Regions from separate parts of the Streptomyces pseudoechinosporeus genome, predicted to be linked through region 3. Evidence: predicted binding sites of a transcription regulator. Region 3 holds the regulator's gene; each other region holds the start of a gene.
The links. The regulator HspR, encoded in region 3, represses chaperone genes until heat shock. The targets are predictions, from matches to a motif close to TTGAGNNNNNNNNNCTCAA.
Positions count from the first base shown of each region.

Region 1: the regulator HspR is predicted to act here: its motif matches at 876-894, upstream of lon (endopeptidase La).
Region 2: the regulator HspR is predicted to act here: its motif matches at 6,561-6,579, upstream of dnaK (molecular chaperone DnaK).

Region 1 is NZ_BAAGPS010000078.1:3,151-13,553, reverse strand. It holds gene ACYVO6_RS43040 (MFS transporter) at 1-87, shown strand, start outside; gene ACYVO6_RS43035 (GNAT family N-acetyltransferase) at 72-737, opposite strand; gene lon (endopeptidase La) at 917-3,334, shown strand; gene ACYVO6_RS43025 (MarR family winged helix-turn-helix transcriptional regulator) at 3,591-4,073, shown strand; gene ACYVO6_RS43020 (hypothetical protein) at 4,140-4,925, opposite strand; gene ACYVO6_RS43015 (sensor histidine kinase) at 5,283-8,192, shown strand; gene ACYVO6_RS43010 (roadblock/LC7 domain-containing protein) at 8,189-8,695, shown strand; gene ACYVO6_RS43005 (DUF742 domain-containing protein) at 8,716-9,102, shown strand; gene ACYVO6_RS43000 (GTP-binding protein) at 9,083-9,721, shown strand; gene ACYVO6_RS42995 (styrene monooxygenase/indole monooxygenase family protein) at 9,770-10,403, shown strand, end outside.
Region 2 is NZ_BAAGPS010000035.1:118,037-128,439, reverse strand. It holds gene ACYVO6_RS31680 (siderophore-interacting protein) at 1-308, opposite strand, end outside; gene ACYVO6_RS31675 (penicillin acylase family protein) at 381-2,486, shown strand; gene ACYVO6_RS31670 (GNAT family N-acetyltransferase) at 2,476-3,087, shown strand; gene ACYVO6_RS31665 (cupin domain-containing protein) at 3,134-3,625, shown strand; gene ACYVO6_RS31660 (SDR family NAD(P)-dependent oxidoreductase) at 3,622-4,401, shown strand; gene ACYVO6_RS31655 (copper resistance CopC/CopD family protein) at 4,529-6,385, shown strand; gene dnaK (molecular chaperone DnaK) at 6,639-8,492, shown strand; gene grpE (nucleotide exchange factor GrpE) at 8,495-8,965, shown strand; gene ACYVO6_RS31640 (hypothetical protein) at 8,881-9,396, opposite strand; gene ACYVO6_RS31635 (TetR/AcrR family transcriptional regulator) at 9,469-10,101, opposite strand; gene ACYVO6_RS31630 (MFS transporter) at 10,387-10,403, shown strand, end outside.
Region 3 is NZ_BAAGPS010000005.1:365,369-375,771, forward strand. It holds gene ACYVO6_RS08325 (sugar ABC transporter substrate-binding protein) at 1-472, opposite strand, end outside; gene ACYVO6_RS08330 (dihydrofolate reductase family protein) at 712-1,278, shown strand; gene ACYVO6_RS08335 (hypothetical protein) at 1,263-1,679, opposite strand; gene ACYVO6_RS08340 (helix-turn-helix domain-containing protein) at 1,705-2,157, opposite strand; gene ACYVO6_RS08345 (hypothetical protein) at 2,525-2,779, shown strand; gene ACYVO6_RS08350 (heat shock protein transcriptional repressor HspR) at 2,919-3,368, opposite strand; gene dnaJ (molecular chaperone DnaJ) at 3,376-4,566, opposite strand; gene grpE (nucleotide exchange factor GrpE) at 4,642-5,367, opposite strand; gene dnaK (molecular chaperone DnaK) at 5,364-7,217, opposite strand; gene ACYVO6_RS08370 ((Fe-S)-binding protein) at 7,919-10,195, shown strand.

The sequences.
Region 1 (10,403 bases), on a different contig from region 3:
GCTTTGTCCCCGCTCGCACGCCTGGGACGGGCGCTTCCGGCCTCGCACGACGCGCCGCCGACGGCCTCTCACTACTCCGCCCGGTGAGAGCCTGCCCCCGTGAACCTCGCGCTCGTCAGCGGCGCCACCACCTTCCACCCCAGCGACTCGTACAGCGCCCGCCCCTCCGGCGTGCCGCCCAGGACGCCGGTTTCCGCGCCCTGGGCCAGCGCTGCCCGCGCGAGTGTCCCCATGACCAGGCGGCCCAGGCCCTTGCGCCGATGCGCAGGAGCCGTCTCGATCTGGTCCGCGACCGCCGTCGTGCCCGTCGGGGCGATCTTGCCGTGCGCGGCCCATGAGCCGTCCGTCGCCGTGACGAGGGCTCGGATGACGCCGCCGCGGGACCAGGTGCGCAGGTGGTAGCCGTCCGGTACCGGTGGAGCGGGGGTGTCGGCGGTCAGCGGGGCCGACATCAGGAAGCCCGGTACCGGGTCCACCCACCAGTCGTCACCCAGCCAGGGGCCGACGACGGACGGGTCCGCGAAGACCTTGAGCCACACGCCCGCTCCGGTCACCCCGGATGCCACTTTCCGGACCACCGCCTCCTCGACGGCCTCGTTCGTCGCGGCGAGGAGATGTCGGGTGACGTGCTCCGGCAGGCCCACGTCGACCGTGTATCCCCAGGGCTCGACCACGGGCGGCGCCGCCCCGCGAGAGACGACCCACCCGTCCACCCAGGCCCGCACTGTACGGTCCATCCCGTCCCCCTGTAATGGCCATTAGCTGGCCACAGTTATTACCTGAAGACGGTACGCGTCGCCCCGCCGTCCCCAACAGCTGTGATCGCTGACAGCGAACGGCCGCCGAGGCGGGGAACATTCGGCGGCTTCTATGCATTGAGCCTGCATAACTCAACTTGACTGCCAAAGGGGAGATCATGGCTTCGACGTCCACACCGCTCACCCTGCCCGTGCTGCCGCTCGACGAAGAGGTCGTGCTGCCCGGGATGGTGGTGCCCCTGGACCTGAACGACGCCGATGTACGAGCGGCGGTGGAGGCCGCGCAGGCCGCCGCGCGTTCCAGTGGGAGCAGCAAGCCGAAGGTGCTGCTTGTTCCACGCATCGACGGGACATACGCGAGTACGGGTGTGCTCGGGACTGTCGAGCAGGTCGGCCGGCTGGCCGACGGTGACCCGGGCGCGCTGATCCGCGGGCGTGGGCGGGTGAAGATCGGGGCCGGCACCACCGGGCCCGGAGCCGCGCTGTGGGTCGAGGGGACCCGGGTGGACGAGAGCGTGCCCGACCCGCTGCCGGGTCAGGCCGCCGACCTCGTCAAGGAGTACAAGGCCCTCGCCACCAGCTGGCTGCGCAAGCGCGGCGCCTGGCAGGTGGTCGACCGGGTGCAGGCGATCGATGACGTGTCCGCCCTGGCCGACAACTCCGGGTACTCGCCCTTCCTCTCCACCGAGCAGAAGGTGGAGCTGCTGGAGACCGCCGACCCCGTCGCCCGGCTGAAGCTCGCCACCGAGCAGCTCCGCGAGCACCTCGCCGAGCAGGACGTCGCCGAGTCCATCGCCAAGGACGTACAGGAAGGTGTCGACAAGCAGCAGCGCGAGTTCCTGCTGCGGAGGCAGCTCGAAGCCGTACGCAAGGAGTTGCGCGAGCTGAACGGCGAGCAGGACGGCGAGGAGTCCGACGACTACCGGGCCCGCGTCGAGGCCGCCGACCTTCCCGAGAAGGTCCGCGAGGCCGCCCTCAAGGAGGTCGACAAGCTGGAGCGGTCGAGCGACCAGTCGCCGGAAGGGTCGTGGATCCGGACCTGGCTCGACACCGTGCTCGAACTCCCGTGGAGCGAGCGCACGGAGGACTCGTACGACATCCAGGGCGCCCAAGCCATCCTCGACGCCGAGCACGCCGGACTGGAAGACGTGAAGGAGCGCATCACCGAGTACCTGGCCGTGCGCAAGCGCCGCCTGGAGCGAGGGCTGGGAGTCGTCGGCGGGCGCCGTGGCGGTGCCGTGCTCGCGCTCGTCGGGCCGCCCGGTGTCGGCAAGACCAGCCTCGGCGAGTCCGTCGCGCACGCGATGGGGCGGAAATTCGTACGGGTCGCCCTCGGCGGCGTACGCGACGAGGCCGAGATCCGCGGTCACCGGCGTACATACGTGGGCGCGCTGCCCGGTCGTATCGTCCGCGCCATCAAGGAGGCCGGGTCCATGAACCCGGTCGTGCTCCTGGACGAGATCGACAAGGTGGGCTCCGACTTCCGGGGCGACCCGGCCGCCGCCCTGCTCGAAGTCCTCGACCCCGCCCAGAACCACACCTTCCGCGACCACTACCTGGAGGTCGAACTCGACCTGAGCGACGTGGTGTTCCTGGCCACGGCCAACGTCCTGGAAGCCATTCCGGAGGCGCTGCTCGACCGCATGGAGCTGGTGCGGCTCGACGGCTACACCGAGGACGAGAAGGTCGTCATCGCCCGCGACCACCTGCTGCCGCGGCAGTTGGAGAGGGCCGGTCTCGAGAAGGCCGAGGTCACCCTCGACGAGAGCGCGTTGCGCAAGCTCGCCGGTGAGTACACGCGGGAAGCGGGTGTACGGAACCTGGAGCGGGCCATCGCACGACTGCTCCGCAAGGTCGCCGCTCAGCACGAACTCGGCGAGCGGAAGCTGCCGTTCACGGTCGGCGAGGGCGATCTGCGTGAGCTGATCGGCCGGCCGCACCATGTGCCCGAGTCCGCCCAGGACCCGGCCGAGCGCCGTACGGCCGTCCCCGGTGTCGCCACCGGGCTCGCGGTCACCGGTGCGGGTGGTGACGTGCTCTACGTGGAGGCGTCGCTGGCCGATCCGGAGACGGGAGCCGCCGGTCTGACCCTCACGGGCCAGCTGGGCGACGTGATGAAGGAGTCCGCGAAGATCGCGCTCTCCTTCCTCCGCTCGCACGGCGCCGAACTCGAGCTGCCCGTGGCCGACTTGAAGGACCGGGGCGTGCACATCCACTTCCCGGCGGGCGCGGTCCCCAAGGACGGACCGAGCGCGGGCGTCACGATGACGACGGCTCTCGCCTCGCTGCTGAGCGGACGGCTCGTGCGTACGGATGTGGCGATGACCGGTGAGGTCTCGCTGACCGGGCGGGTGCTGCCCATCGGCGGCGTCAAGCAGAAGCTGCTGGCCGCGCATCGGGCCGGTGTCACCACCGTCATCATCCCGAAGCGCAACGAGCCCGACCTGGACGATGTGCCCGCCGAGGTTCTGGGGAAGCTCGACGTCCACGCCGTCACGGACGTCCGCCAGGTGCTGGAGCTGGCGCTGTCCCCGGCGACGAACGGCGCGGCTCCGGAGGTTCCGGTGGCGGCGTGACGGACGCCATCGGGAATGAAGACCCGGTCCCCTCGCGGGGGCCGGGTCTTCGCCATACGGCCGGACGCGGTGAGGGGTGGGTTTTGGGTTCGTTGCCGGGTGCGGGTTCGTTGTGGTTGCTCGCGCAGTTCCCCGCGCCCCTAAAAACCTGCGCCTCCCCGTGCCCTGAGCTGCTCCTCGGAAATAGCCCCGGAGCTGCGGGAATGACTAAGCTTCGGCCAACTTTCAGGATCGGGAAGCAGAGTCAGGGGCCGATGTGGGCGAGGGCGGAAACGGTGAGGAACAGCCGTTGCGGTCAGGACAGGGTGTGGATCAGGAATTCCTGGCCCTGGAGCGGGAGTTGACCGTTCTCCTGCGGCGCGCTCGGGCCTCCTCCGGTGAGATGGCCCGGGAGGTCCACCCCGATCTGGAGTCCGCCGCGTACGGACTGCTCGCACGCCTGGATGAGCGCAGCGGTCAGCGGGCCACCGAGCTTGCCGCCTTCATCGGCGTCGGCAAGGCCACCATGTCCCGGCAGCTGAGGGCCCTCGAAGAGCTGGGTCTCATCGCCCGCGAGCCCGACCCCGCCGACGGCCGCGCCTGGCTCGTCCACCTCACGGAGGAGGGGCGGGCCAGGTTCCGTACGGTCCGGGATGCGCGGCGGGCGCGATACGTACGGCAGCTCTCCAACTGGGACCGCAAGGAGGTGGCCGAACTGGCCCGGCTGCTGAACCAGTTGAACCGGAGAAGCGAGGGCTGACCTCCGGGGGAGTACGGGTGGAAACCGCGCGCCGGGCTGTAACCCCCACGCTCGAACTGGGCGCCGTCACAACTCCACGTACACCACCGTCGCGTCATCATGCGTCTTGCTCCGCCCCAGGAACTCCCGCCCCGTATCGGCCCGTTCCAGCGCCCGCACCCGGTCGACGAGAGCCTGGCCGCCCTCCTTGCGTACCAGCGTGACGAGGTCGGCCCAGTCGCCCTGGTGGAACTTGTCCACCCAGCGTGTGGCGCCGTCCGTCAGGGCGGTGAGCGTGCGGACGTCGGCGCGCGGGAGCGTGCCGGTCACCGCGCGTGCCGCCACCGAGGGGTCCGCGGCGGCCGTGAAGAAGCCGCCCTCCTTGTTGCGGATCGTCGCGTCGGTGATCGCGTGTGTGGCCAGGGAGGCGCGGGGGACGCGGGAGAGGCGGTCGTCGAGGAGCGGGGTGACCGTGCCGGAGGGGGACTCGGCGAGGAGGGCGGAGTCGGACAGGACCAGGTATTCGACCTCGTGCGCGGACCAGCGGGCGAGGACCACAGTGGCCTGAGGGGTTCGTGGGTGAGAAAGGTCACATGTGGTGCGATGGGCGTCCGCGGTTCGTGAGATGGCCTGGCCCAGCACCTCGGCGAGGGGCAGATCTCGGCGTGAAGCGGACAGTTCGCCCAGCGCTCCGCCGAGCCGCGCCGTGAACCAGGGGACCGAATGCACACAGCCCACCTCGGTCGCCGGCGGAGTCACTCCGTCAAGCACGACAAGCGAACCGCCCTGACCGGAGGCCGGGAGTCCGGCCGCCGCGTAGTCCTCGTTCGGGCGGGCGGGATCACCAGGGACCGAGATCAGTTCCGTACGCATTCGGCCAGTCTGCACGAGCCCTTCACAAGCTTCGTCAAAGGCTGGCAATCGTCGCCGAATTGGCGCGGAGTGGCAGGTCACACGCCTGAAATGAGGCGGAATAATCGGCTCCGCCGGAGCGCGGCGGCGCATCTTGCCACCGGCCGCTGTGGGAGTCCAACCGGCCCGCCGCGCAAGGTCGCTGCACGGGCCAGAGGAACTTGCCCACCCCTGCCCCGCCGAGGTTCACTCCTTTGGGTGGCGGGTCAGGCGATGCGCGGCCACTGCTCACCGGCACTGGGAGGGTCGGAAGCCGTAACGGTGACGACACGTTTGTTTACTGGTCGTCACCCGGGCCCATGGGTACACGAGTCAAGAATGCGAGCATCGGTGCAGAAGATGCGGCCTCGGCGCAAAGGCAGTCAGACGGCCTCGAGCGAGGCCTCCGGGCGCCCGCCGGGCTCCCCGGCGCGAGAGCCCAGTCACCCCGACCCCGCAGGAAAAGGCCGCCCCGCCCACGTACGCACCCGGCTGATCGTCGCCGTCGCCGTCGTGGCCGCCGCGATCGCCGGAGCCGGTACCCCCTCCGTCGTCACCGCCTCGAGCGACCTGAACGACTCCCAGAACCTGGTCACGCTCGCCGATCACACCAAGGACGCGCTGACCCTCGCCCACGCGCTCGCCGACGAACGCGACGAGGTCACCTCCTACATCGCGGCCGGCCGCCCCGACGGCGAGGGCCCCTCCGAGCGGCACAGTGCCCGCGTCGACCGGCAGGTCGACGAGCTGAGCACCGAGGAGGCGCCCGCCGAACTGCGCAAGGACCTCGACGAGATCGCTTCCGTACGCAGAGCAGCGCTCACCGGCGAGAGCACCGCTCTCGAAGCGCATCGGGCGTACTCCACCGCCATCACCGAACTCCACGGTCTCGCCGAGGATCTGGCCGAGCAGCTGCCGCCCCGCGCGGGCGCCGGCGCGCACGCGCTCGCCGACCTCGACACCGCCGTCCAGCAGGCCGCCGCCACCCGTGGACTGCTCCTCGCCGCGCTGAACGTGCCCACCAGGACCGAGACCGTCACCGACCCGATCACCGGCGAGACCAGCAGGGAGACCACGTCTTCCGCGGCCGACACCAGGACGCGCAACGCCCTCAGCGCCGCAGCCCAGCAGGCGAACGTCCGCGAGCAGGCCGCGCTCGCCGACTTCCACGACGCCGCGCCGAACACCGACAGCGCCTCGTACTACTCCACGGTGACCGGCCCTGACGTCACCTCCGCCGAGAAGTACCTCGCGACCCTCGTCGACCGGGCGACCCTCTCCGAGTCCGAACTCGGCACCAACACCGAGAAGCTGGACGCCGCGCTCTCCGCCCGCGTCGAGTCGATGCGTGGCATCGAGGCGTCCCTCAACAGCCAACGGGCCAAGGATCTCGCCCAGTTGCGCGACGACGACGTCACCGCGTTGGAGATCCGTATCGCGCTCCTCGGCTTCCTGATGCTGGTCGCCGTCGGCGTCTCCACGGCCATGGCCCGTACGCTGACCCGCCCGCTGGCCGTGCTCCGCCTCGGCTCGGCCCGCCTCGCCGCCGCCCCGGCCGCCGAGGAGCCGGTGAAGTTCACCGGCCGCAACGACGAGTTCGCCCAGGTTGTACGCTCCGTCAACGCCCTGCACGCGCACGCCGTCGCGCTCCAGGAGCGGCTGACGAGCCTGGAGGGCGACCGCAAGCACCTCATCGGCCAACGGCAGCACATGGCCGACGAGCGCGACAAACTGCGTGGCGAACTCGCCGAGGCCGCCGCCCACTTGGCGCAGGTACGGCAGAGCATCCACGGCACCTTCGTCAACCTCTCGCTGCGCACCCTCGGCCTCGTCGAGCGGCAGCTCTCCGTCATCGAGCAGCTCGAGGAGCGCGAGCAGGACCCCGACCGGCTCGGCACGCTCTTCCGCCTCGACCACTTCGCCACCGTCATGCGCCGCCACAGCGAGAACCTGCTGGTCCTCGCGGGCGCCGAACACGGCCACCAGCACCCCGAGCCGGTCCCGCTCGTCGATGTCGTACGCGCCGCCGTCAGCGAGATCGAGCGCTACGAGCGGGTACGGATCGCCGCGCTGCCGCCGCATGCGCACCTCGCCGGGTTCGCGGCGGACGACATCAGCCACCTGGTGGCCGAACTCATGGAGAACGCCACATCGTTCTCGCCGCCCGACATCCCCGTCGAGGTCTCCGGCTGGCTCCTGGAGAGCGGCGAGGTCATGCTCTCCGTCCAGGACGAGGGCATCGGCATGACCGCCGACCGGCTCGACCAGCTCAACGCCCGCCTCTCGGACTTCGACCCCGAGGACGCCTACGACCAGGAGGACGGCGAGGGTCTCGGGCTCGGCCTGTACGTGGTGGCGCGGCTCGCCCACCGGCACGGCGTACGGGTACGGCTGCGCGAGCAGAAGCAGGGCGGCATCGCGGCGGTCGTGGTCCTGCCCAAGTCGCTGCTCGCCGCCGCACCGGTCATAGCGGTCCCGTCGGCGACCCACCCGGCGGTCGGCAGCGCCAGCTCGCTGTCGTTCCCCGGCGCCGACTCCGAGGCCAACTCCAATGTGCTGCACGGCCGTTCGAGCGGGTCGAGCCGGGATCCGCTGATCGCGGCGGCGGAGGAGACGGTACAGGAGGAGACCGGCGCAGGCGCCGATTCCGACACCGGCGCCGAGGAAGTCGTACGCGACGACGCGGCGTCCTTCGCGCCCTCCGCACCGGAGGCCGAGCCCACGCCCGCAGAGTCCGCTCGGCACGCTCAGCCCGCCGAGGCGCCAGAGTCCCCGGAGCCCGCCGAGCCACCCGAGCCTTCCGGGCCCGAGACCACCATGGCCCTCATCGCCATCCCCGCGCAGGCCTCCAACCCCGACCCGTACGCCATCGGCCCCGACTCCCACGAGCGAGTCCCCGACGAGCGTGTCGTGGACGAGCGGCGCACGGACGAGCGAGTCGCGGACGAGCCGGAGCACGTCACCGACAAGGGCCTGCCCAAGCGGACGCCCAAGATCAACGCGCCCGCACCGGCGGCCAGGCCACGCGCGGCCTCCGTGGACGCCGAGGCGCTGCGCCGCAGGCTGGGCGGGTTCCACCGGGGCGCGATCGAGGGCCGCCGGGACGTCGAGGCGGAACTCGCCGAGCAGACAGCGCCCACAGCAGAGCGCGAGCGCGCAACAGAACCCGCAGCGGAACGCGCAGCACAAGTCGTGGAAACCGAGGGGGACACAGTTCAGGGGGACACAGTCGAGGAGGCAAGCAGTTGACAGCGCCGAGTACCTTCGGACTGAGCAATGAGGCCCGCAATCTGCACTGGCTGCTGACGAACCTCGTCGAGGAGGTGCCGGGCATCCTGTCGGTCGCGGTGGTCTCCTCCGACGGTCTGCTGCTGCTCTCCTCCGACCCCGGGAGAAACGCGGAGGCCGTCGCCGTGGCGGGCACGGCCAGGCCCACCGGCCCCAGGGGCTCCTCCGCCGACCTCGCCACCGTCGTCTCCGGCATCGGCAGCCTCACCATCGGCGCCGCCAGGCTGATGGACTCCGGCCGCGTCAAGCAGACCATGGTCGCGATGGAGGAGGGCAGCCTCTTCGTCATGTCGATCAGCGACGGCTCGCTGCTCGGTGTGCACGGCGCGCCGGACTGCGACATGAGCGTCGTCGCGTACCACATGGCGCTCTTCGTGGGCCGCGCCGGGCACGTCCTGACCCCCGAACTCCGCAGCGAGCTGCGCCAGTCGATAGAGGACGCGTCGATAGGGAGCACCCAGTGAGCAAGGCCCCCAAGCTTCCGATGCGAGGTGCCGACCGGAAACCGGCCCGCGTACGCCCGTACTCGCTCACCGGCGGCCGTACGCGCTTCGGGCACGTACTGCTCGTCGAGACCTTCGTGGCGAGCACCGCCGCGCTCGAAGCCCCCGAGGAGCGCCGGGAGTTGACGAACGGCTCACTCAACACCCGTGTGATGCCCGAGATGCGGGCCATCGTCGAACTCTGCCGCCGGATGCGCACGGTGGCCGAGATCGCCGCGCTGCTGAAGATGCCGCTCGGCGTGGTCCGCGTACTCATCAGCGATCTGGCGGACCAGGGAAAGATCCGCGTGTACGGAACCGGTCACGGCCCGGGACAGCCGGACCGCGCACTGCTCGAAAGGGTGCTGAATGGACTCCGCCGTCTCTGAGGCCGTCGCCGAACCCATAGCCGTCCCGGACGCGGACGAGAACCTCCAGGCCTGGCAGACGGACCCGACGCGTGCCCCGATCGCCACGAAGATCGTGGTGGCGGGCGGCTTCGGCGTCGGCAAGACCACGCTCGTCGGCGCCGTCTCGGAGATCACGCCCCTCGAGACCGAGGCGCTGATGACCGAGGCGAGCGAGGACACCGACGACCTCAGTGCGACTCCCGAGAAGCTCACGACGACCGTGGCCATGGACTTCGGCCGCATCACGCTCGACGACGACCTGGTGCTCTACCTCTTCGGCACACCGGGCCAGCAGCGGTTCTGGTTCATGTGGGACGACCTGGTACGCGGGGCGATCGGCGCGGTCGTCCTCGCAGACACCCGCCGCCTGAAGGACTGCTTCCCCGCGCTGGACTACTTCGAGAGCTGCGGACTGCCGTACGTCGTCGCCGTCAACCACTTCGACGGCACCGAGCGGTACGAGCCCGAAGACGTGCGCGAGGCCCTCACCGTGCCCGCACACATACCTGTCATGATCATGGACGCGCGCCGCCGGATCTCGGTGATCGAGACCCTGCTGGCCCTCGTCGGCCACGCGCTCGAAGTCAGCCCCGAGTAGTCGCCAGTAGTTCCAGGTCAGTAGTTCCAGGTAGGAGACAGGACCCGCATGCGGAAGATACTCGTCGTCGGAGCCGGTCAGTCCGGACTCCAGCTCGCCCTCGGACTCCAGTCGCACGGGTACGAGGTCACCCTGATGTCCAACCGGACGGCGGACGAGATCCGTACCGGCCGCGTCATGTCCACGCAGTGCATGTTCCACACGGCCCTGCAGCACGAGCGCGACTTCCAGCTGAACTTCTGGGAGTCCCAGGCCCCGAAGATCGAAGGACTCGGTGTCTCGGTCGCGGCCCCCGGCTCCCACGACCCGGGGCCGACGCAGCGCGCGATCGACTGGGTGGGCAGCCTCGACGGTTACGCGCAGTCCGTGGACCAGCGCGTGAAGATGGCCGGCTGGATGGAGACGTTCGCGCAACGTGGCGGCCAGCTCGTCATCCACGGCGCGGCGGTCTCCGACCTCGACTACTTCTCCCGTACGTACGACCTGGTGCTGGTGTCGGCGGGCAAGGGCGAGCTGGTCTCCATGTTCGGACGGGACGCCGCCCGCTCCCCGTACAGCGAGCCGCAGCGCACCCTGGCCGTCTCGTACGTCCACGGTTTGGGCCCCCGTCCCGAGCACCCCGACTACGAAGCCGTCCGCTGCAACCTGGTCCCCGGCGTCGGCGAACTCTTCGTCATGCCCT
Region 2 (10,403 bases), on a different contig from region 3:
GGCTTCGCCGCCCGCGCCCAGTCACTGGCGCACCCCTCGTGGAGTGCGAACTCAAGGCTGAAGGTGCCCGCCGCCGGATCCGGGTCGACGAGCGTGTAGGCGCGCTGGTGCGGCTTGCCCGCGTTGTCGAACCACAGCCGCACCCACATCGTCGGGTGGACGCCGGTCGCGGCGAGCATCCCGCCGTCGGTGAGGTGGAGCCGGCGGTAGTGCTCGGTGACCTGCTCGGCTCCCGTGACCGTGAACACGAAGTCCTTGCCCCGGAACAGCTTGAGGACCGCGCCCTCCCAGCCGTGACCCTGCGCCATGTCGTCCACCCCTCCGTACGACTCCGACTGGTCGTAGTTAGGGTAGCCTAACCTAAAAACTGTGGAGGACCTGTGGACGCCGGAGAGCGCCTGAGCCCGGGAACGTATCGCGACCCCTGGGGGATCCCCCACCTGCGCGCGGACAGCGCACGCGAACTCGCCTTCGCGCAGGGCCGCAACGCCGCCGTCGACCGCGCTTGGCAGCTCGAGGTCGAGCGGCACCGGGCGCAGGGCACCTCGGCCGCGTTCCTCGGCGCCGACGCCCTCCCCTGGGACCGGTTCGCGAGACAGGCCCGGCTCGACGACACCGCGAGACGCTGTTTCGCGGCCCTGGAGAGACGTGACCCCGCGACGGCTGCCTGGGTCCGGGCGTACGTCGACGGGGTCAACGAGGGCCTGGCCGAAGGGGCGTCCCGCACCCCGGAGTTCACGGCGCCCGGCCTCGCGCCCGGCCGCTGGGAACCGTGGAGCCCGCTGGGTGTCTGGCTCGCCGTCCACATCCTGTTCGCCGGATTCCCCGCCAAGCTGTGGCGGGAGGAGGTCGGGCGCCGGCTGGGGGCGGAGGCGGTAGGGCTGTTCGCGGCGGACGGGCCCGGTACGTCCGGCAGCAACGGGTGGCTGGTGACGGGCGAGCACACCGTCGACGGCCGGCCGGTCCTCGCGGGCGATCCCCACCGGTTCATCGAAGCGCCCGGCATCTATCAGCAAGTCCATCTGTCCTGCCCGGAGTTCGATGTGGTCGGGCTCGCGGTGCCGGGCGTTCCGGGTATCGCGCATTTCGGGCATACGGGCACGGTGGCGTGGGCGATCACCAATGCGATGGCCGACTATCAGGACCTGTACCGGGAGCGGCTGCGCAGGTCCGGGGAACGGGTGGAGGCGCTCGGTCCGGACGGGGAGTGGCGGACCGCGTACCGGCACGTGGAGACGGTCGAGGTGGCGGGCGGTGACACCGTCGAGGCCGAGGTCGTGGAGACCGAGCGCGGGCCCGTCATCATCGGCGGCTCCGAAAGCGACACCGACAGCGAGGGGCCCGTCAGCCTCCGTTACCCGCCGCGCGTCACCGAGGACCTCGGCTTCAGTACGCTCCTCCCCCTGCTCCGGGCTCGCCAAGTCGCCGACGTGGACCGGGCGTTCGACGACTGGGCCGAGCCCGTGAATGTCGTGCTGGCCGCCGACACCGAGGGCGGACTGCTGTACCGGGTGGCCGGCCGCGTGCCACTCAGGGACGAGCAGAACGGGATCCGGATCGTCCCCGCCTGGGAGCCCGGCCATGAGTGGCGCGGCTGGTACGCCCCCATGCCGCGCGGCACGTTCGACGACGGCATCGCCGTGATGGCGAACCAGCGCGGCCCCGCGACGCCGCTCGGTGTCGAGTTCGCCGCCCCGCACCGGGCGGCGCGTCTGCGCCACCTCCTCGAGGAGAGGAAGGACTGGTCGGTCGCGGACATGGGCGCCCTCCACATGGACACCCATCTCGCCTCCGCCAAGGCCCTGTTGGACCACCTCACCGCCCTCGACGACCTCACCCCCGATGGAGCCGCCCTCCGCGACCGGCTCCTGCGCTGGGACCTCCACATGGAGTCCGACAGCACGGAGGCGGCGACATACGCGGCCGTGCGCAGCGCCGTCGTACGACGCCTCGCCGCGCACCCGGCCCTGGCCTCCCTGGCCGGACCCCCGTCCTGCCCGGAGGTCTTCCGCCCTTGGCTCGCCCTCGTCCCGCGCATCGGCTACGCCCTCGAAAACCTCCTCACCGCACGGGAGTTGTACGGCATCGACCGCACCGAAGTCGTACGGGCGGCCGTGGAAGAAGTCGCCGCGGACGCCCCGCAGGGCACCTGGGGTGACACTCACCGCCTGGACGCGTGGCGCGCACTTCCGCCGAGCGAGTCGGCAGCGTACGACGGCGGACCCGCGCTCTCCGGCGATCACGACTGCGTGCTGTGCACCTCCTCAGTCCCCGGCATCACCGACCGTGCGGCCCGTGGTCCCGCCGCCCGCTACGTATGGGACGTCGACTGCCGTGAGAACAGCCGCTGGGCCGTCCCGTTCGGCGCCTCGGGTGTTCCGGGTTCACCGCACGAGCGTGACCAACTCCCCTTGTGGCTCACGGGAGATCTGGCCCCGGTGATCACCGACTTCGCTCAGCTGACCAAGGAGAACGATGACGACTGAGGCGTACGGGCATGGCCGCCGGCCCGTTCATGAGCAGACCGTGGACGGACTGGGCTCGGTGCGCGTGCTGCGGGTGGAGCCGAAGGCCGACCTCGACGTGATCCATGGCTGGGTGACCGCGGAACGGGCGCGGTTCTGGGGGATGGGCGGGTTCAGCAAGGAGCAGGTGCTTCAGACGTACGAGCTGCTGGACTCGCTCGATACGCATCATGCGTTTCTGGCGGTTCTGGACGGTGTGCCGGCGGCGCTCTTCCAGACGTACGAGCCGACGGCCGACCGGGTCAGTGAGTGCTACGAGGTCGAGCCGGGGGACATCGGCGTTCACCTGCTGATAGCTCCCGCTCGTGATGGTGGTGGTGATCGGGCGGGGTACTCCTCCGGCCTCATCAGCGCTTTCGTCGCGTATGTGCTGCGCGGGCTTGGGCGGAGGCGGGTGGTGGTCGAGCCCGATGCTCGCAATGTGAAGGCGATCGAGCGGCTTATTCGGCAGGGATTCGAGGTCGGGCCCGAGGTTGTGCTGCCTGAGGTTGATCTGCCGGAGGTGTACTTGCCGGAGAAGCGGGCTCAGCTTGCTTTTCTCCTATTGGGGGAGGGCTTCTGAGCGTTGGAGGCTGCGGGGCCTGCGCCCCTTAGGGCATGGTCGGGGGATGGCCAGTGACATCACTCCCGAAGATCTTGTCGCTCACTTTCAGCTGGAGCCGATCCCCAAGGAGGGCGGGCGGTTCCGGCAGACCTGGGCCGGGCCCGAGCGGGGGGACGGGCGGCCCGAGGGGACCGCGATCGTTGTGCTGTTGACCTCGGAGCCGGGGGATTTCTCGGCGCTGCACCGGCTTCCCACCGACGAGGTGTGGCACTTCTATCTCGGTGATCCGCTGGAGATGCTGCTGCTCGACCCCGACGGTACGTCCCGCACCGTCGTGCTCGGTCCCGATGTGCTCGGCGGGCAGTACGTCCAGTTCACCGTGCCCGCGGGGACCTGGATGGGCGCGCGGGTGGTGGCGGGCGGCGCCTGGTCGTTCTTCGGGTGCACGATGGCGCCCGGGTTCACCTACGGCGGGTACGAGCACGGGGACGCGGCCGAGCTGGCCGCGCGGTACCCGGCGGAGGCGGTGCGGATCGCCGCGCTGAGCCGGCCGTGAGCGGGCTGCTCGACGGTCAGGTGGCGCTGGTGACCGGGGCCTCGGGCGGCATCGGGCGGGGCATCGCGCTGCGGTTCGCCGAGGCGGGGGCGGCGGTGGCCGTTCACTACCGCAGGGACGCGGAAGGGGCCCGCGAGGTGGTCGGGCTCATCGAGGACTCGGGCGGCAGCGCGGTCGCCCTGCACGCCGAGCTGACCGTCGAGACCGAGTGCCGGCGTCTGGTGCGCGAGGCGGCGGACTGGGGCGGCGGCACCCTGACGGCACTGGTCGACAACGCGGGCGTACAGCCGGTCCAGGAACTGCCCGGCATGTCCGTGGCCGACTGGCGGGCGGTGGTCGACGCGAACCTGTCGAGCGTGTTCGCGTGCACGCAGGCCGCGGTGGAGGTGATGCGGGAGGGTGACAAGGGGGAGCGGAGCGGCGGGAGCATCACCCACATCGCCTCCATCGAGGCCACGCACCCCGCCCCGCTGCACGCCCACTACTCCGCGTCCAAGGCGGCCGTCGTGATGCACGCACGGTCGGCGGCCCTGGAGTACGGTCCGTACGGGATCCGCGTCAACACCGTCTCACCAGGCTTGATCGACCGCGAAGGCCTCGCGGAGGCCTGGCCGGACGGCGTACGGCGCTGGCAACAGGCCGTCCCCACCGGCCGGTTGGGCCGCCCGGAGGACGTCGGCGACGCCTGTGTGTTCCTCGCCTCCCCGATGGCCTCGTGGATCACGGGACACGACCTGGTCGTGGACGGCGGGGTGTCGGCGCGACCGACGTGGTGAGGGCGGGCGGGGGCGCGCGGGCACGGTGTTGAGCGAGCTGCTGCGTACATCCGTATCCCCAGCCGGGGCCGGATACGCAGGCCAGGGGAAAGGGAGAGGAAGAGGCAACGTGGGCGGAATACCGCGGATGGCGGCGCCGCGCCGGGCGGTGGCCCTCGTCCTGATGCTGGGCACGCTGTTCCTGCTGGGCGGTGCCACCACCGCGTCCGCGCACTCCTCCGTGCGCGACACCGACCCCCGCGAGGGCACCGTCCTCAAGACCGCCCCGAAGCAGGTCACCATGACCTTCACCGAGTCGGTCGGTATCTCCGACGACTCGATCCGGGTCCTCAGCCCCGACAACCGGCGCATGAACGCGGGTCCCGCCGAGCACGTCGGCCGCTCCGACACCGTGCGCGTACGACTCCAGGACGATCTGCCGGACGGTACGTTCACCGTGGCCTGGCGGGTGGTCTCGGCGGACAGCCACCCCATCTCGGGCGCGTTCACGTTCTCCATCGGCGCACCCTCCGAGACCACCGCGAACGCCTCCGCCGAGCCCGCCGTGAACCCCGCCTCCGGTCTGCTCTACGACATGGCCCGGTACGCCGCGTACACCGCCGTGGCGCTGCTCATCGGCGCGGCCACCTTCGTCCTCGCCTGCCGCCCGCCCGCCGTCGCCCCCCTCCGGAAACTCTTCCGCATCGCCTGGTGGACCCTGCTCCTGTCCACGGTCGCGCTGCTGTTCCTGCGCGGCCCGTACGCCCGCGGCACCGGCCCCGCCACCCTCTTCGACCTCTCCCTCCTCCAGGACACGCTGAGCGGCAGGCCGGGGTGGGCGCTGCTGGCGAGGCTGGTGCTGGTGGGGGTGGCGGGGGTCTTCCTCGTACGACTACTGGGTGCACGTGAGCCACGGGTGGACGAGCGGCCGAAGCCCGCACTCCTCGTCTCGGGCGGGCTGCTCGCCGTGGCGCTGACGGTCACCTGGGCCGCCGCCGAGCACGCGTCCGCGGGGATCCAGGTTCCCGTGGCGATCGTCTCCTCCGTACTGCATCTGCTGGCGATGGCGGTCTGGATGGGCGGCCTCGCGGCGCTGCTCACCACGCTTCGCCGTGCCGAGACCCCGCCGTCGGCGGCGTCGGTGGCCCGTTTCTCGCGGCTCGCGTTCGCTTCGGTGGTGGTCCTGGTAGTCACGGGTGTCTACCAGTCCTGGCGGGGGCTCGGCTCCTGGGAGGCGCTCACCGGTACGTCGTACGGGCGGCTCCTGGTCGCCAAGGTGTGCGCGGTGGTGCTGCTGTTGGGGGCGGCGGCGTATTCGCGTCGCTGGACGGCGGGGCTGCTCGCGGCGGAAGAGCCGGTGCGGGTGCGGGAGTTGGAGGCTGTGGGGGCGCGTACGGGGGGTGGGGGCGCGGGTGCCTCGGCAGGGGCGGCGTCCGATCCTGATGCCCCGAATGGCGATGGGCCGGGGGATTCCGATGGATCTGACGGGCCTGCCGACCCCAGCGAGACCCCGCCCCCTCACCAGGCCCTGCGCCGTTCCGTGCTGGCCGAAGTCGTCGTGGGTGTCGTGGTGTTGTTGCTCACGACGGTTCTCACCGGCACTCAGCCGGGCCGGGCCGCCACCGAGACCCCGGCCGCGCCGACGGCGCCGGCCGGTCAGCCCCCGACCTCGATGACCCTGATCCCCTTCGACGTCGGCACCCCGAACGGCAAGGGCAAGGTCCAGATCGTCCTGGAGCCCGGCCGCGTCAACGAGAACACGGTCCAGGCGCTCGTCATAGGCCCTGACGGAGGCGTCGCCACGGTCCCCGAACTCCGCCTCACCTTCACCCTGGCCGCCGAGAAGATCGGCCCCATCGACGCCGAACTCACCGACCAGGGCGGCTACTGGGGCACCAACTCCCTCAACCTCCCTCTCCCCGGCACCTGGACCATGAACGTCACGGTCCGCACCTCGGACATCGACCAGGTGACGGTGTCGAGGAAGGTACAGATCTCGCCCTGAGCGGTTCGCGCCGCCGACGCTCTGGGTTCGCGCCCCCGCGCCCCTTTAGGGGCGCGGGGCTGTATCAATATGCGGCTCCGCCGCGATGGGGGTCCCCCCGCTCGAGCGAAGCCGAGAGTGGGGGAGCGACCAGCCACGACGCACCCGCAGCCTCCCGCTGAGCGCCCGGCTAACCTTGACAAGGGAAAGCTCAAGTTTTATCACAGCTATTGAGGCATGTAAGGCCCATTTACAGGGTAAAGAGGAGGGAGAGATGGCCCGCTCGGTCGGTATCGACCTCGGCACGACGAACTCGGTGGTCTCGGTCCTCGAGGGCGGCGAGCCCACCGTCATCACGAACACGGAGGGCGCCAGGACGACACCGTCGGTCGTGGCGTTCGCCAAGAACAACGAGGTGCTGGTCGGCGAGATCGCCAAGCGCCAGGCGGTGACGAACGTCGAGCGCACCGCGCGGTCCGTCAAGCGGCACATGGGGGACCATGCGTGGCGTTTCCCCGACAAGGGGAGCATCGGCGGGAAGCGCTACACCGCGCAGGAGGTCTCCGCGCGTGTCCTGCAGAAGCTCAAGCGCGACGCCGAGGCGTACCTGGGCGAGGACGTGACGGACGCGGTGATCACCGTGCCCGCGTACTTCGACGACTCCCAACGTCAGGCGACCAAGGAAGCCGGTGAGATCGCCGGTCTCAACGTCCTGCGGATCATCAACGAGCCGACGGCCGCGGCCCTCGCGTACGGACTGGACAAGGAGAACGACCAGACGGTTCTGGTCTTCGACCTCGGTGGCGGCACGTTCGACGTGTCGCTGCTCGAGATGGGCGAGGGCGTCATCGAGGTGAAGGCCACCAATGGTGACACGCATCTCGGTGGTGACGACTGGGACCAGCGGATCGTCGACCACCTGGTCAAGCAGTTCAAGAACGCGTACGGCGTGGACCTGTCCAAGGACAAGATGGCCGTGCAGCGGCTGCGCGAGGCGGCGGAGAAGGCGAAGATCGAGCTGTCCAGCTCGTCGGAGACCAACATCAACCTGCCGTACATCACGGCCTCGGCGGAGGGTCCGCTGCACCTGGACGAGAAGCTGACGCGCGCCCAGTTCGAGCAGCTGACAAGTGATCTGCTCGACCGCTGCAAGGGGCCCTTCCACCAGGCGGTCAAGGACGCCGGGATCAAGCTGTCCGACGTCAACCACGTGATTCTGGTGGGCGGTTCGACCCGGATGCCCGCGGTGACCGAGCTGGTCAAGCGGCTGACCGGCAAGGAACCGCACAAGGGCGTCAACCCGGACGAGGTGGTGGCCGTCGGCGCCTCCCTCCAGGCGGGTGTGCTCAAGGGCGAGGTCAAGGACGTACTGCTGCTGGATGTCACACCGCTGTCCCTCGGTATCGAGACCAAGGGCGGCATCATGACCAAGCTCATCGAGCGCAACACGACGATCCCGACGCGTCGTTCGGAGATCTTCACGACCGCGGAGGACAACCAGCCGTCCGTGACCGTGCAGGTCTTCCAGGGCGAGCGGGAGATCGCGGCGTACAACAAGAAGCTCGGCATGTTCGAGCTGACGGGCATCGCGCCCGCCCCGCGCGGTGTCCCGCAGATCGAGGTCGCCTTCGACATCGACGCCAACGGAATCATGCACGTCTCCGCGAAGGACCTCGGTACGGGCAAGGAGCAGAAGATGACCGTCACCGGCGGCTCCGCGCTGCCGAAGGACGACATCGACCGCATGGTCCGCGAGGCCGAGCAGCACGCGGAGGAGGACCGCAGGCGCCGCGAGGCCGCCGAGACCCGTAACCAGGCGGAGCAGCTCGTCTACCAGACGGAGCGGCTCATCAAGGACAACGAGGAGAAGATCCCGGCCGATGCGCGGAGCGAGACCGAGGCCGCGCTCGCGGACCTGAAGGAGAAGCTCAAGGGCGAGGACACCGCGGGCATCCGGCAGTCGATGGAGAAGGCGGCGACGGCCGCCCAGAAGATCGGTACCGCGATGTACGAGCAGTCGCGCGCTGCCGGTGAGCAGGCCGGAGCGAGCGGAGACGACGAGGTGGTGGACGCCGAGATCGTCGACGACGACAGCTCCCGGACGGGCGACAGCTCACGGGCAGGCTGACGATGACCCGGACCCGGCCGCAGCACGAGGAGCTGGAGCGCCTGCTGGAGGAGCGGACCGCCGACCTCCAGGGGGTGAAGGCCGAGTACGACAACTATCGCAAGCGGGTACGCAGGGACCGGTTGGCCGTACGGCAGATCGCGGCGGCCAACGTCCTGCGTGCCCTCCTGCCCGTACTGGACGCCGTCGACCGCACGCGCAGGTACGAGCCCCTGACGCCCGGCCTGAAGGACATCGCCGAGACGCTGGAGACCCAACTCGGTTCGCTGGGCCTCGAGTCCTTCGGGGAGGAGGGCGAACCCTTCGATCCCACGCGGCACGAAGCGGCCCGGCACCACATCTCCCCGGACGCGACCGGCCTGACCTGCACGGAGATCCTCCGGCCCGGCTACCGCGTCGGCGACCGGCTGCTGCGGCCCGCCTTTGTGGAGGTGACGGGGCCTGTCGCGAGGGCGGGGAATCCTGAACGGTGACCTGGGGTGTGGGGCTTCGCCGGTGCCTGGCCCGGTGAAGCCGCTGTCGGGGCCGCTCCTGGCTGATTCGTAGGGTGCTCGTCCCGGCGCTGTCGGATCGCCTTGGCGACAGGTTCGGGGTCGGGTACGGAGACGGCGAGGCGGGCGTAGGGCGCGGAGGGCCGGAGGTCTACGAGGACGACGGGACTGTTCGCGCGTACCGCGACGTAGTCCCGGCCCTGCGCGTGCTGCCACTCGCCCAGGCAGTAGCGGCCGGGGCTCCACCGGCCGTGGCGCCGCCTGCCATGCAGCGCCCGCCACCAGTCCTGTTCGATCCGTACGTCCTTGACGGCTGTCAGCGGTACCCGGACCTCTTGGCGCAGGGCGAGGAGCCTCTCCCGTCCGGTCGGGCGGACCACGACGTCCTCTCCGGCGACAACCAGCCGAGCCATCGAAGTCACCTCCTCCGACAGCTTGCGTCTGCCTCCGAGTCCATTGTCGAACTCTTTCGTGCTGCCCCAGCCCTACATGGTTCGGTATGCCCGGAGAAAGGTCCGCACTCCCTCGACGACGAGTGGCCGGACGCGGGTGTCCTCCGCGGCATTCGCGGAACCGAGCCTGTCCAGCGCGACGCCGAAGGTCAGCGCGAGGAACTGGTCGGCCGCGAGTCGGGGGTCGGGGACGTCGAGCAGCCCGGCCGCGGCGAAGGCGGCGAACCGCTCGGCAATTGCCTCGTCGGGGGTGTCGGCCAGGGGGTTTTCACCCCGGTGCGGCAGGTGGCCGGATTCCGCCCGGACCAGTCGTTGCAGCGTTGCGTACTCCGCCGAGCCGAGCATGTCGGTCGCGATGCGCATCGAGAACGTGACCAGGGCGTCCTCGAGGTCGGCGGCCTCGGTGAGGTCGGTGAGGGTGTCGTCGAGGGTGCGCCGGATCGTGGTGATCAGTGACTGGCCGACGGCGTCGACGACTGCTTGCAGCAGCGTCTGCTTGTCGCCGAAGTAGTCGTAGACCGTCCGCTTGGACACCTCGGCCCGGGCGGCGATCGCGTCGACGCTGGTCCGGTCGAAGCCGTCGGCGAGGAACAGTTCCCGGGCCGCCGAGAGGATGGCGGCCCGCTTACGCGTGGACCCCTCGCGCAGTGTCTTCGTGGTCGGCATGGGCATATCTTAGCCGTCCTACACTGCACGGTGTAGTGTAGTGTCTGGCTCATGGCGCGTGCCGCACTCGTACACAGGCTCCGCCCGGCGGAGCCGTGCATGCGCCACCTCGGGTACCGCTTCCCCGGGTTCACCCCGGGGGACGACCTCGGACCTGTCCACAAAGCACCACGCACACTGCGCCCCGCGTGAATGGCCGCCGTGTCCGCGCCGGGCCCGGCAAGGCGGCAGCGCTATGCGTACGGCAGACCCCTTACTCGCCCGGCAACGACGGAAAGGACGTCCATGACCGCAACTCTGGC
Region 3 (10,403 bases):
CCTGCACCTCCCCGACCTGCTGGTTGTCGAAGGAGATGTACGCGTCGATGGGGCCCTCGGCCAGCCGGTCGTATGCGATGACGGGAATGTCCGCGTCCTTCGCCTTCTGTACGCCGTCCGCGATGTCCTTGGCGTCCACCGCGTCCAGGAGCACCACGTCGACCTTGTCGTCGATCATCCGCTGGAGCTGCTTCTTCTGCTCGGCGGCGTCCTGCTCGGCATTGGCGTATACGACCTCGCCCTTGCCCTTGGTCAGCTCGTCGACCTTCTTCTTGATGATGGGGTGGTCGAACTTGTCGTAGCGCTGGTTCTCCTTCTCCGGCAGCAGCAGCCCCACCGTGATGTCGTCGCCCTTGGTCGGTTCCGCCGAGCCGCCCTCCGCGTCGCTGTCGAGCACGCCGCAGGAGGCGAGCGAGAGAGTCATGGTGGACACGGCCAGGGATATGGCGATACGACGCATACGGCTGCTCACTTCGGGGGTCTTTCGGGGTCTTTCGGACGAGGCGCAACTTTGCGACCCAGATGACCGAAAGCCAACGCGGACGTTTCGAAAGCGTCAAGGAATTCCGGTTAACGAGATCACAACAGCACTCTGCGTGCTCCCTGTGAAGACACAGAGGTGGAGGTCTGGAGGACCGGGGGGCAGCGGTGGAGCAAGCGTGATGGGGTGTCAATCGGCAGTTCACCATTCCCCAGGCTTGGGAGGTCCCGATGCGCAAGATCACCCTGAGTATGTCCGTGTCACTCGACGGTTACTTCGAGGGCCCGAACCGCGAGCTCGACTGGCACCTGGTCGACGACGAGCTGCACCGGCACTTCAACGAGCGCTCCAAGGCGATGAGCGGCTTCCTGCACGGCCGGGTCATGCACGAGCTGATGGTCGGCTACTGGCCGACCGCCGACCAGGACCCCGCGAGTACGGAGCTCGAGCGGGAGTTCGCGGCCATCTACCGGGACATGCCGAAGATCGTGTACTCCCGGACTCTGGGCCCGGGCCGTACCGAGTGGAACACGACCGTCGTACGGGAAGTCGTACCCGAGGAGGTCAGGGCCCTCAAGGAACAGCCAGGCGGAGACCTCGGGGTCGGCGGTGCGGAGCTCGCGGCGGAGTTCCGGCGACATGACCTGATCGACGAGTACCTGCTCTACGTCACGCCGGTCATCCTGGGCCGTGGTCGCCCCCTCTTTCCGGAATTGGACGTCACCACGCAGCTTCGCCTCGCGGAGACGCGCACTTTCGGCAGCGGGGTTGTGCTGTTGCGCTACGAGCGGGCCTGACCGTCGTCTGGAGGGCTGTGCGGAGGCTCGTGCGGTGGCCCCTCCGGACGTCCGTCCGGAGGTCCGCCCGGCGGGCGTTCCGGGAAGCGGAGGAGGCGGGCCGGTGGAAGCGGGAAGTGCTCGCTGTCGGGGTGCCGGCGCCGGACGGCGTCGGCACGGGGGTCTGGGGCGGACTCGGTGTGGGCGTCGGGGCCCTGCGGCTGCGTCGCGCGGGCGTGCTCGTGCCAGCCGGCGCGGAACCAGTTCAGCTGCTGCCGTTGCAGTTCCTCCTCGGTGAGGACGCGGACGCCCTCCGGGCCGGCCGCCCGGACCTTCTCGCCGAGTCCGATGAGCAGTTCGCCCAGCAGCCTGGAGACGCGTTCCGCCTCGTCACCCCGGCCGCCGCCGCCCGGATTCCCCATGCCGCACTCCCTCGACTCCCCCGCGTCAACCGCCCTCCGGCAGGAACTGCCTCGCCACCTTGGCGAACAGCTCCCGCAGTTCGGGCGGAACACCCATCCTGCGGGCCGCCTCCTCGGGACTCAGCGCCGTACGGCCGCCCCCGGCCGCGGGGTGCCCGCCGCCCGCGACGACCGGAAGGTCGTCCTCCGTCAGCCGTCCCGAGCGGATGAGCATCTCGCGGAGCGGTACGCCGAGTACGGCCGCGATACGCCGCATCGTCTCCAGATCGGGCATGGACTGACGCTGCAACAGCCGACTCACGGCGGCGCGATGCACGCCGGCGTCGTCGGCGAGCTTCGAACGGCCGCCACCGCGCGGGCTGTCGATGTCGTAGCCACGGCCGCGCAGCACGTCCTCGATCCAGCCGGCGAACTCCTCGAGCCCCTCGGCCCGGTGACTCTGGTCTGTACGGGCACCGGCCCGTGTGCTGGAACGCATGTGTCCGCTCTCCCCTCGTCGCGCGGACAACGTACCGATCGCACTCGCACCAAGGTGTGTGCGCGCTCGCGCGTAACCGTGGAGATTCGGCAACGGCCACAACGGTCGCCATGTCAGCGGCAGTTGACGTACGGGCTGAAGCGTCACCATCGCGCCCACCTCCACGGAGGGTAGTCACTTGCGTACGCGCTCGCACCATGCAAGTCTATTCGCTCGCTCCCTGTTATCGAACACATGTTCCCACACTCGGGGCGAAGAAGAGCGGAGACGCGCGGAGAAGAGAGGAGCACCACGATGACCGATGCCACGCGCAGAACGTTTCGTACGGATCGGCTGCTGCGCGGGGACGCCGGGACGGAGGGCGGCCATGACAGCGACTGAGGCCGAGGAGGTCGCGCTGGAGCTGGAACGCCTGCGCCGCTCGGTCGACGTCGGCTTCGCCACCACCCGTGGCGACCTCGCCCTCCTCCTCCAGCGCGCCGACCAGACCGACAAGACCCTCGACGAACACGAAACCCGCCTCGAAGCCCTGGAACGCGCCCGCTGGCCCCTGCCGTCCCTGGCAGCGATCACGTCGTGCATCGCACTGGCGGTGACGCTGTGGCAGGCGACGGGGCGGTAGCCCCGCACTGCGGGAAGGAGCCGGCGGATTCAACTCCCCGGCTTCTTCCCGCAGTCGGGCTCCTCAAGTCACTCACCGAAGCCAAAGGGGCCTGGAGGTTCAGGTGAACCTCCAGGCCCCTTCAGGCTGTTGCCCCGCACTAGTCCGACTGCTGGCGCTTCGGGCGCCACACCACCAGTGCGCTCGTCTGCTGGACGTCCTGGTACGGGACCAGGTCGCGGCGGTACGAGGCGTGGACCGCGGCCTCGCGTTGCTGCATCGCCGCGGCGGCGCCGTCCAGGGCCGTTTGCAGTTCCGCGACGCGGGACTGGAGGGCGGCGACCTGGTTCTCCAGTTCGATGATGCGTTTGATGCCGGCCAGGTTGATGCCCTCGTCCTGCGACAACTGCTGGACCGTGCGCAGCAGTTCGATGTCGCGGGCCGAGTAACGCCGGCCTCGCCCGGCCGTGCGGTCCGGGGAGACCAGGCCGAGGCGGTCGTACTGGCGCAGCGTCTGCGGGTGCAGACCGGAGAGCTGGGCCGCCACTGAGATGACGTACACCGGAGTTTCCTCGGTCAGCTCGTACGGGTTGCGTCGACGGCCATCCATGGTGTCCTCATGCTCCCTTCGCCGCCTGGAACAGCTCGGCCCGTGGATCCTCGCCCACGGTGGCCTCGCGGTACGCCTCGAGCGCGTCACGCGCCTTGCCCGACACGTCCTTGGGGACCACGACCTCGACGGTGACCAGCAGGTCCCCGCGGGTGCCGTCCTTGCGGACCGCGCCCTTGCCGCGGGCGCGCATCGTCCGCCCGTTGGGCGTGCCCGGCGGCAGTTTCAGCGTGACCGGCGGCCCGCCCAGCGTGGGCACGCGGACCTCCCCGCCCAGCGCCGCCTCGGCGAACGTCACCGGCACCGTCACCGTGAGGTTGTCGCCCTTGCGGCCGAAGACCGGGTGGGCGCCCACATGCACGATGACGTACAGGTCGCCCGCCGGACCGCCCCGTTCACCCGGCGCGCCCTTGCCGCGCAGCCGGATGCGCTGGCCGTCGCTGACCCCGGCGGGGATCCGGACCTGCATCGTGCGCGACGACTTGGCGCGGCCGCTGCCCTTGCAGATCTCGCAGGGGTTTTCCGCGATCAGACCGCGGCCCTTGCAGTCGGGGCACGGGTCGGTGAGCGAGAACCCGCCGCCCGTACCGCGCGCCACCTGCCCCGTGCCGACGCACGTCGGGCACACGCGCGGTGTGCCGTTCGCGTCGCCGGTGCCCGAGCAGGCCTTGCAGGGCGACTGCGAGGACATCCTGAGGGGGACCGTCGCGCCCTCGATCGCCTCGGTGAAGCTGAGGGTGACCTCGGACTCGATGTCCTGGCCGCGCCTGGGCTGTACGCGCGTAGTACCCGAGCTGCCCCGGTTGAACAGGCCCCCGAAGACGTCACCGAGCCCACCGCCGAAGCCGCCGCCGGCACCGCCCGCCCCGCCCTGGCCGGGTGCGCCTCCGAAGAGGTCGCCCAGGTCGAAGTTGAAGGTGCCACTGCCGCCCGCGCCGGGGCCCGGCCTGAAGCCGCCGTTGCCGAAGAGGGTGCGCGCCTCGTCGTACTCCTTGCGCTTCTTGGGGTCGCCGAGGATGTCGTTCGCCTCGGAGATCTCCTTGAAGCGCTCCTCCGCCTTGGCGTTCCCCTTGTTGGCGTCCGGGTGGTACTCCCGGGCCAGCTTGCGGTACGCCTTCTTGATCTCGGCCTCGGTGGCGTCCTTGGGGACGCCGAGGACCTTGTAGTAGTCCTTCTCGATGAAGTCCTTCGTGCTCATCCTCGACGTCCCTCCTTCCTTCTCACGCGCCGTACGGTCCGTACGTTCATTCGTACGCCCCCTACGTCGCCAACGTCAGCCCTCGTCCGGGCCACCGTTCTCCTTGTCGTCGGCCGCCGCTGTCGCCGTGTCCGCCTCGTCGGCCTTGACGGTCTGCGCGCCCGGCTGCGGCTCGGCCACCGCCACCCGCGCGGGGCGGATGGTGCGCTCGCCGAAGCGATACCCCGGCTGCAGAATCGCCACGCACGTCGTCTCCGTGACGTCCGGCGCGTAACTGTGCATCAGGGCCTCGTGGATCGTCGGGTCGAAGGGCTCGCCCTCCTTGCCGAACTGCTGGAGGCCCAGCTTCGCCGCGACGGTCTCCAGCGACTCGGCCACCGACTTGAAGCCGCCGACCAGTTCGCCGTGATCCCGCGCGCGGCCGATGTCGTCGAGTACGGGCAGGAGCTCGGTCAGGAGGTTCGCGATGGCGACCTCCTTGACCGTGATCCGGTCGCGCTCGACGCGGCGGCGGTAGTTCTGGTACTCGGCCTGGAGCCGCTGGAGGTCCGCCGTGCGCTCACCGAGCGCCGTACGCACCTGGTCCAGCTGCGCCGTCAGGGCCGCTACCTGCTGTTGTGCTGCCGTCTGGGCTGCTGCCGCGTCCCCGGCCGGGGCCGCCCCCTCCTGAGGGGCGGCCTTCGGCTCCGCGTCATCAGGGGTGGCGCCGGAAGGGACGTCGGGCTGCTGAGGCTGAGCCTGCGGCGGCTGTTGAGGCTGCTGCGGCTGCTGCTCGTCGAAGCCCGGGGTCTCCTCCGTCACGCGGCACCATCCTTCCGGTCCTCGTCGACGATCTCGGCGTCGACGACATCGTCGTCGGCCTTGGCCTGCGCGCCACCGCTGGCGGCACCCTCAGGACCGCCCGCGGCCTGCGCGCCCTGAGCGTCGGCGTACATGGCCTGGCCCACCTTCTGCGAGACCGCGGCGACCTTCTCGGTGGCCGTACGGATCTCGGCGGTGTCCTCGCCCTTGAGCGCGGTCTTCAGCTCCTCGACGGCGGTCTCGACCTCGGTCTTGACCTCGCCGGGGACCTTGTCCTCATTGTCCTTGAGGAACTTCTCCGTCTGGTAGACGAGCTGCTCGCCCTGGTTGCGGGACTCGGCGGCCTCGCGGCGCTTGTGGTCCTCGTCCGCGTACTGCTCGGCCTCCTGGCGCATCCGGTCGACCTCGTCCTTCGGCAGCGAGGAGCCGCCGGTGACGGTCATCTTCTGCTCCTTGCCCGTGCCGAGGTCCTTCGCGGTCACGTGCATGATGCCGTTGGCGTCGATGTCGAAGGAGACCTCGATCTGCGGGACCCCGCGCGGGGCCGGCGGCAGACCGGTCAGCTCGAACATCCCGAGCTTCTTGTTGTACGCCGCGATCTCGCGCTCGCCCTGGTAGACCTGGATCTGCACGGAAGGCTGGTTGTCCTCGGCGGTGGTGAAGATCTCCGAGCGCTTGGTCGGGATCGTCGTGTTCCGCTCGATGAGCTTCGTCATGATCCCTCCCTTGGTCTCGATACCGAGGGACAGCGGGGTCACGTCGAGGAGCAGTACGTCCTTGACCTCGCCCTTGAGGACACCGGCCTGGAGCGCGGCGCCGATGGCGACGACCTCGTCCGGGTTCACACCCTTGTTGGCGTCCTGGCCGGCGGTCAGCTCCTTGACGAGCTCGGCGACGGCGGGCATACGGGTGGAGCCACCGACGAGAACGACGTGGTCGATCTCGCTGAGCTGGATTCCGGCGTCCTTGATGACGTTGTGGAACGGCGTCTTGCAGCGCTCCAGAAGGTCGGCCGTCAGCTGCTGGAACTGGGCGCGGGTGAGCTTCTCGTCCAGGTGCAGCGGGCCTTCGGCGGACGCGGTGATGTAGGGCAGGTTGATCGAGGTCTCCGTGGAGGACGACAGCTCGATCTTGGCCTTCTCCGCGGCCTCACGCAGGCGCTGGAGGGCCATCTTGTCCTTGCCCAGGTCCACGCCGTGACCGCTGGCGAACTGCTTCACCAGGTAGTCGACGACGCGCTGGTCCCAGTCGTCACCACCGAGGTGGTTGTCACCGTTCGTGGCCTTCACCTCGACGACGCCGTCGCCGATCTCCAGCAGCGAGACGTCGAAGGTGCCGCCACCGAGGTCGAAGACGAGGATCGTCTGGTCGTCCTTGTCGAGGCCGTACGCCAGGGCGGCGGCCGTCGGCTCGTTGACGATCCGCAGGACGTTCAGGCCCGCGATCTCGCCGGCCTCCTTGGTGGCCTGCCGCTCGGAGTCGTTGAAGTACGCCGGGACGGTGATGACCGCGTCCGTGACCTTCTCGCCCAGGTACGACTCCGCGTCCCGCTTCAGCTTCTGCAGGATGAAGGCGGAGATCTGCTGGGGGTTGAAGGGCTTGTTGTCGAGCTCGATCTTCCAGTCCGTGCCCATGTGCCGCTTCACGGAGCGGATGGTCCGGTCTACGTTGGTGACCGCCTGGCGCTTGGCGACCTCGCCGACGAGCACCTCACCGTTCTTGGCGAAGGCGACGACGGACGGCGTGGTCCTGGCGCCCTCGGCGTTGGTGATGACGGTGGGCTCACCGCCCTCCAGAACGCTGACGACGGAGTTAGTCGTGCCCAGGTCGATGCCGACCGCACGTGCCATGGTTTTTTCCTCCAGCTGACTTGAGTGTGACGGGCTCAAGTGTGCACGACGCTGACCGCTGGGTCAAAAGGGCTGAGTCAGCTGGGCTCAACTTTTATGTGAACCTTAGCTTCAGGGGCCGTTTTTCGCCTACGGGGCGGGGGCCTCCGGCGGTTGGGCGGCTGCGGGTTGTGTGTGGCTGGTCGCGCCGCTCCCCGCGCCCCTTGGGGTCCGGTGGTGGGTCGGGACCGTGGGCCGGTGCGTCAGCCCGTCGCAGGCCGGGCATACGACCCGGTGTTGGTACACGGTGCGGGTTCTCCGAGACCGAACCTAAGCGACGGGCATACGACGCACCGGCCCACGGCCCCTCCCGCCGGTGGGAGGCTGCGGGTAGTTGGGGGTGCAGGCTTTCAGGGGCGCCGGGTCTTCGGGGCGCGTGGAGGCGCAGGCTTTTAGGGGCGCGGGGCTGTATCAATTTGCGGCTCCGCCGCGTGGGCGCGACCAGCCACGACGGGCTCGCACTCGCCCATGAACCGAACCCACCCACCCGGTAGGCGCCCCCACGGAGTGCTGAGGTGACCCTCAGCGATACAGATCACCGCGCAGCTGGCTACAGTGCGGCGGAAGATATGGGTAGTCTCAGACGGACCGCATAAGTTACCGCTTAGTAATGAACTTCGAGCCGAGCTCGAAGACCCCTCGCAGGCCCGAGGAGCCCCAAAATGCAACTCGCCGCGATCGTCGTGTCGATGGTCCTCATGACAGTCGGCGTCGCCCTTTTCGGCCGAGCCATCCTGCAGATTTTCCGCTTCGTGATGCTCGGCCAGCCACTCCCGGCCGGCGCCCGGACCAACGACCCCGTTCTGCGCACCATCACCCTGGCCAAGGAGTTCCTCGGCCACACCAGGATGAACCGCTGGGGCATCGTCGGCATCGCGCACTGGTTCGTGGCGATCGGCTTCTACACGCTGCTCCTGACGATCGTGAACGCCATCGGCCAGCTCTTCGTGGCCGACTGGGTGCTGCCGATCATCGGTGACTGGGCGCCGTACAACGTCTTCGTCGAGTTCATCGGCACGATGACGGTGGTCGGCATCCTGACGCTGATCGCCATCCGGCAGCTGTCCAGGCCGGGCAAGGCGGGCCGTAAGTCCCGCTTCGCGGGCTCCAACACCGGCCAGGCGTACTTCGTCGAGACGATCATCCTCATCGTCGGCGTCTGCATCTTCATGCTGCACGCGCTGGAGGGCGCCCAGCACCACGTCGACGGCTATGAGGCCTCGTTCTTCATCTCGTACCCGGTGGTCTCGGCGCTTGAGGGGCTGGACCTCTCCACGCTCCAGAACCTCACCTACCTCTTCGCCGGCGTGAAGATCGCGGCCTCCTTCATCTGGATGATCACGGTCTCCCTGAAGACCGACATGGGTGTGGCCTGGCACCGCTTCCTGGGCTTCCCCAACATCTGGTTCAAGCGCAACGCCGACGGCTCGACCTCGCTGGGCGCGCTGCTGCCGATGACCAGCGGCGGCAAGCCCATCGACTTCACCGACCCGGGCGAGGACGACGTCTTCGGCGTCTCTCAGGTCGAGCAGTTCTCCTGGAAGGGCCTGCTGGACTTCTCGACGTGTACGGAGTGCGGTCGCTGCCAGTCGCAGTGCCCGGCCTGGAACACCGGCAAGCCCCTCTCCCCCAAGCTGCTCATCATGTCGCTGCGCGACCACGCGCACGCCAAGGCCCCGTACCTGCTGGCCGGTGGCGGCAAGACCATGGAGGGCGAGGAGAAGGCGAGCGAGGAGCAGCTCAAGGACGTGCCCGCCGCCGCGCTCGCCGAGGCCGAGCGGCCGCTCATCGGCACCCTCGAAGAGAACGGCGTCATCGACCCCGACGTGCTGTGGTCCTGCACCACCTGCGGTGCCTGCGTCGAGCAGTGCCCCGTCGACATCGAGCACGTCGACCACATCGTCGACATGCGCCGCTACCAGGTGATGATCGAGTCCGCGTTCCCGAGCGAGGCGGGCACGATGCTCAAGAACCTGGAGAAGAAGGGCAACCCCTGGGGGCTCGCGAAGAAGCAGCGCCTGGAGTGGACCAAGGAAGTCGACTTCGAGGTGCCGGTCGTCGGCAAGGACATCGAGGACCTGTCCGAGGTCGAGTACCTGTACTGGGTCGGCTGCGCGGGCGCGCTGGAAGACCGCGCGAAGAAGACGACGAAGGCCTTCGCCGAGCTCCTCCACATCGCGGGCGTCAAGTTCGCGATCATGGGCGGCGACGAGAAGTGCACCGGCGACTCGGCGCGGAGGCTCGGCAACGAGCCGCTGTTCCAGGAGCTCGGCATGGAGAACGTCGCGGCCCTGAACATGGCGTACGGCGAGGACGAGGACGATCCCTCGACCAAGAAGCCGAAGTCGGCGAAGAAGATCGTCGCGACCTGCCCGCACTGCCTCAACACCCTCGGCAACGAGTACCCGCAGCTCGGCGGCGACTACGAGGTCATCCACCACACCCAGCTGCTCCAGCACCTCATCGACGAGGGCAAGCTCATCCCCGTAACCCCCGTCGAGGGCCTGATCACGTACCACGACCCCTGCTACCTGGGCCGCCACAACAAGATCTACACGCCCCCGCGCGAGATCATCGGCAAGGTCCCGGGCCTCAGGAACGAGGAGATGCACCGCCACAAGGAGCGCGGCTTCTGCTGCGGCGCCGGTGGTGCGCGGATGTGGATGGAGGAGCGGATCGGCAAGCGCATCAACAACGAGCGTGTTGATGAGGCCCTTTCGCTGAACCCCGACATCGTCTCCACGGCCTGCCCGTTCTGCCTCGTGATGCTGACCGACTCGGTCAACGGCAAGAAGAACGACGGCAAGGCGAAGGAGTCCATCCAGGTCGTGGACGTGGCGCAGTTGCTCCTCGACTCCGTCAGGACACCGGTCGACGACGAGCCTCCGGCGGGCGAGACCGAGTCGGAGAGCGAGCCGGAGCCGCAGCCGGTGAAGTAGCGGCTCAGGTAACGGCGACCCGTCGGCAACGGGTACGGCTGGATAACGAAGCACCCCATGTCCCTGGTTCACGCCAGGGACATGGGGTGTTGTCGTGGGATGAGAGCGACAAGGGGTGCGGTTCTGGTGACGTGCGCCGTCCTGTCACGGTGAACTTCTCTGTCAAGTTCAGCGTGTTGAGCTGAGATGTTTCTCTCCAGCCGCCGGC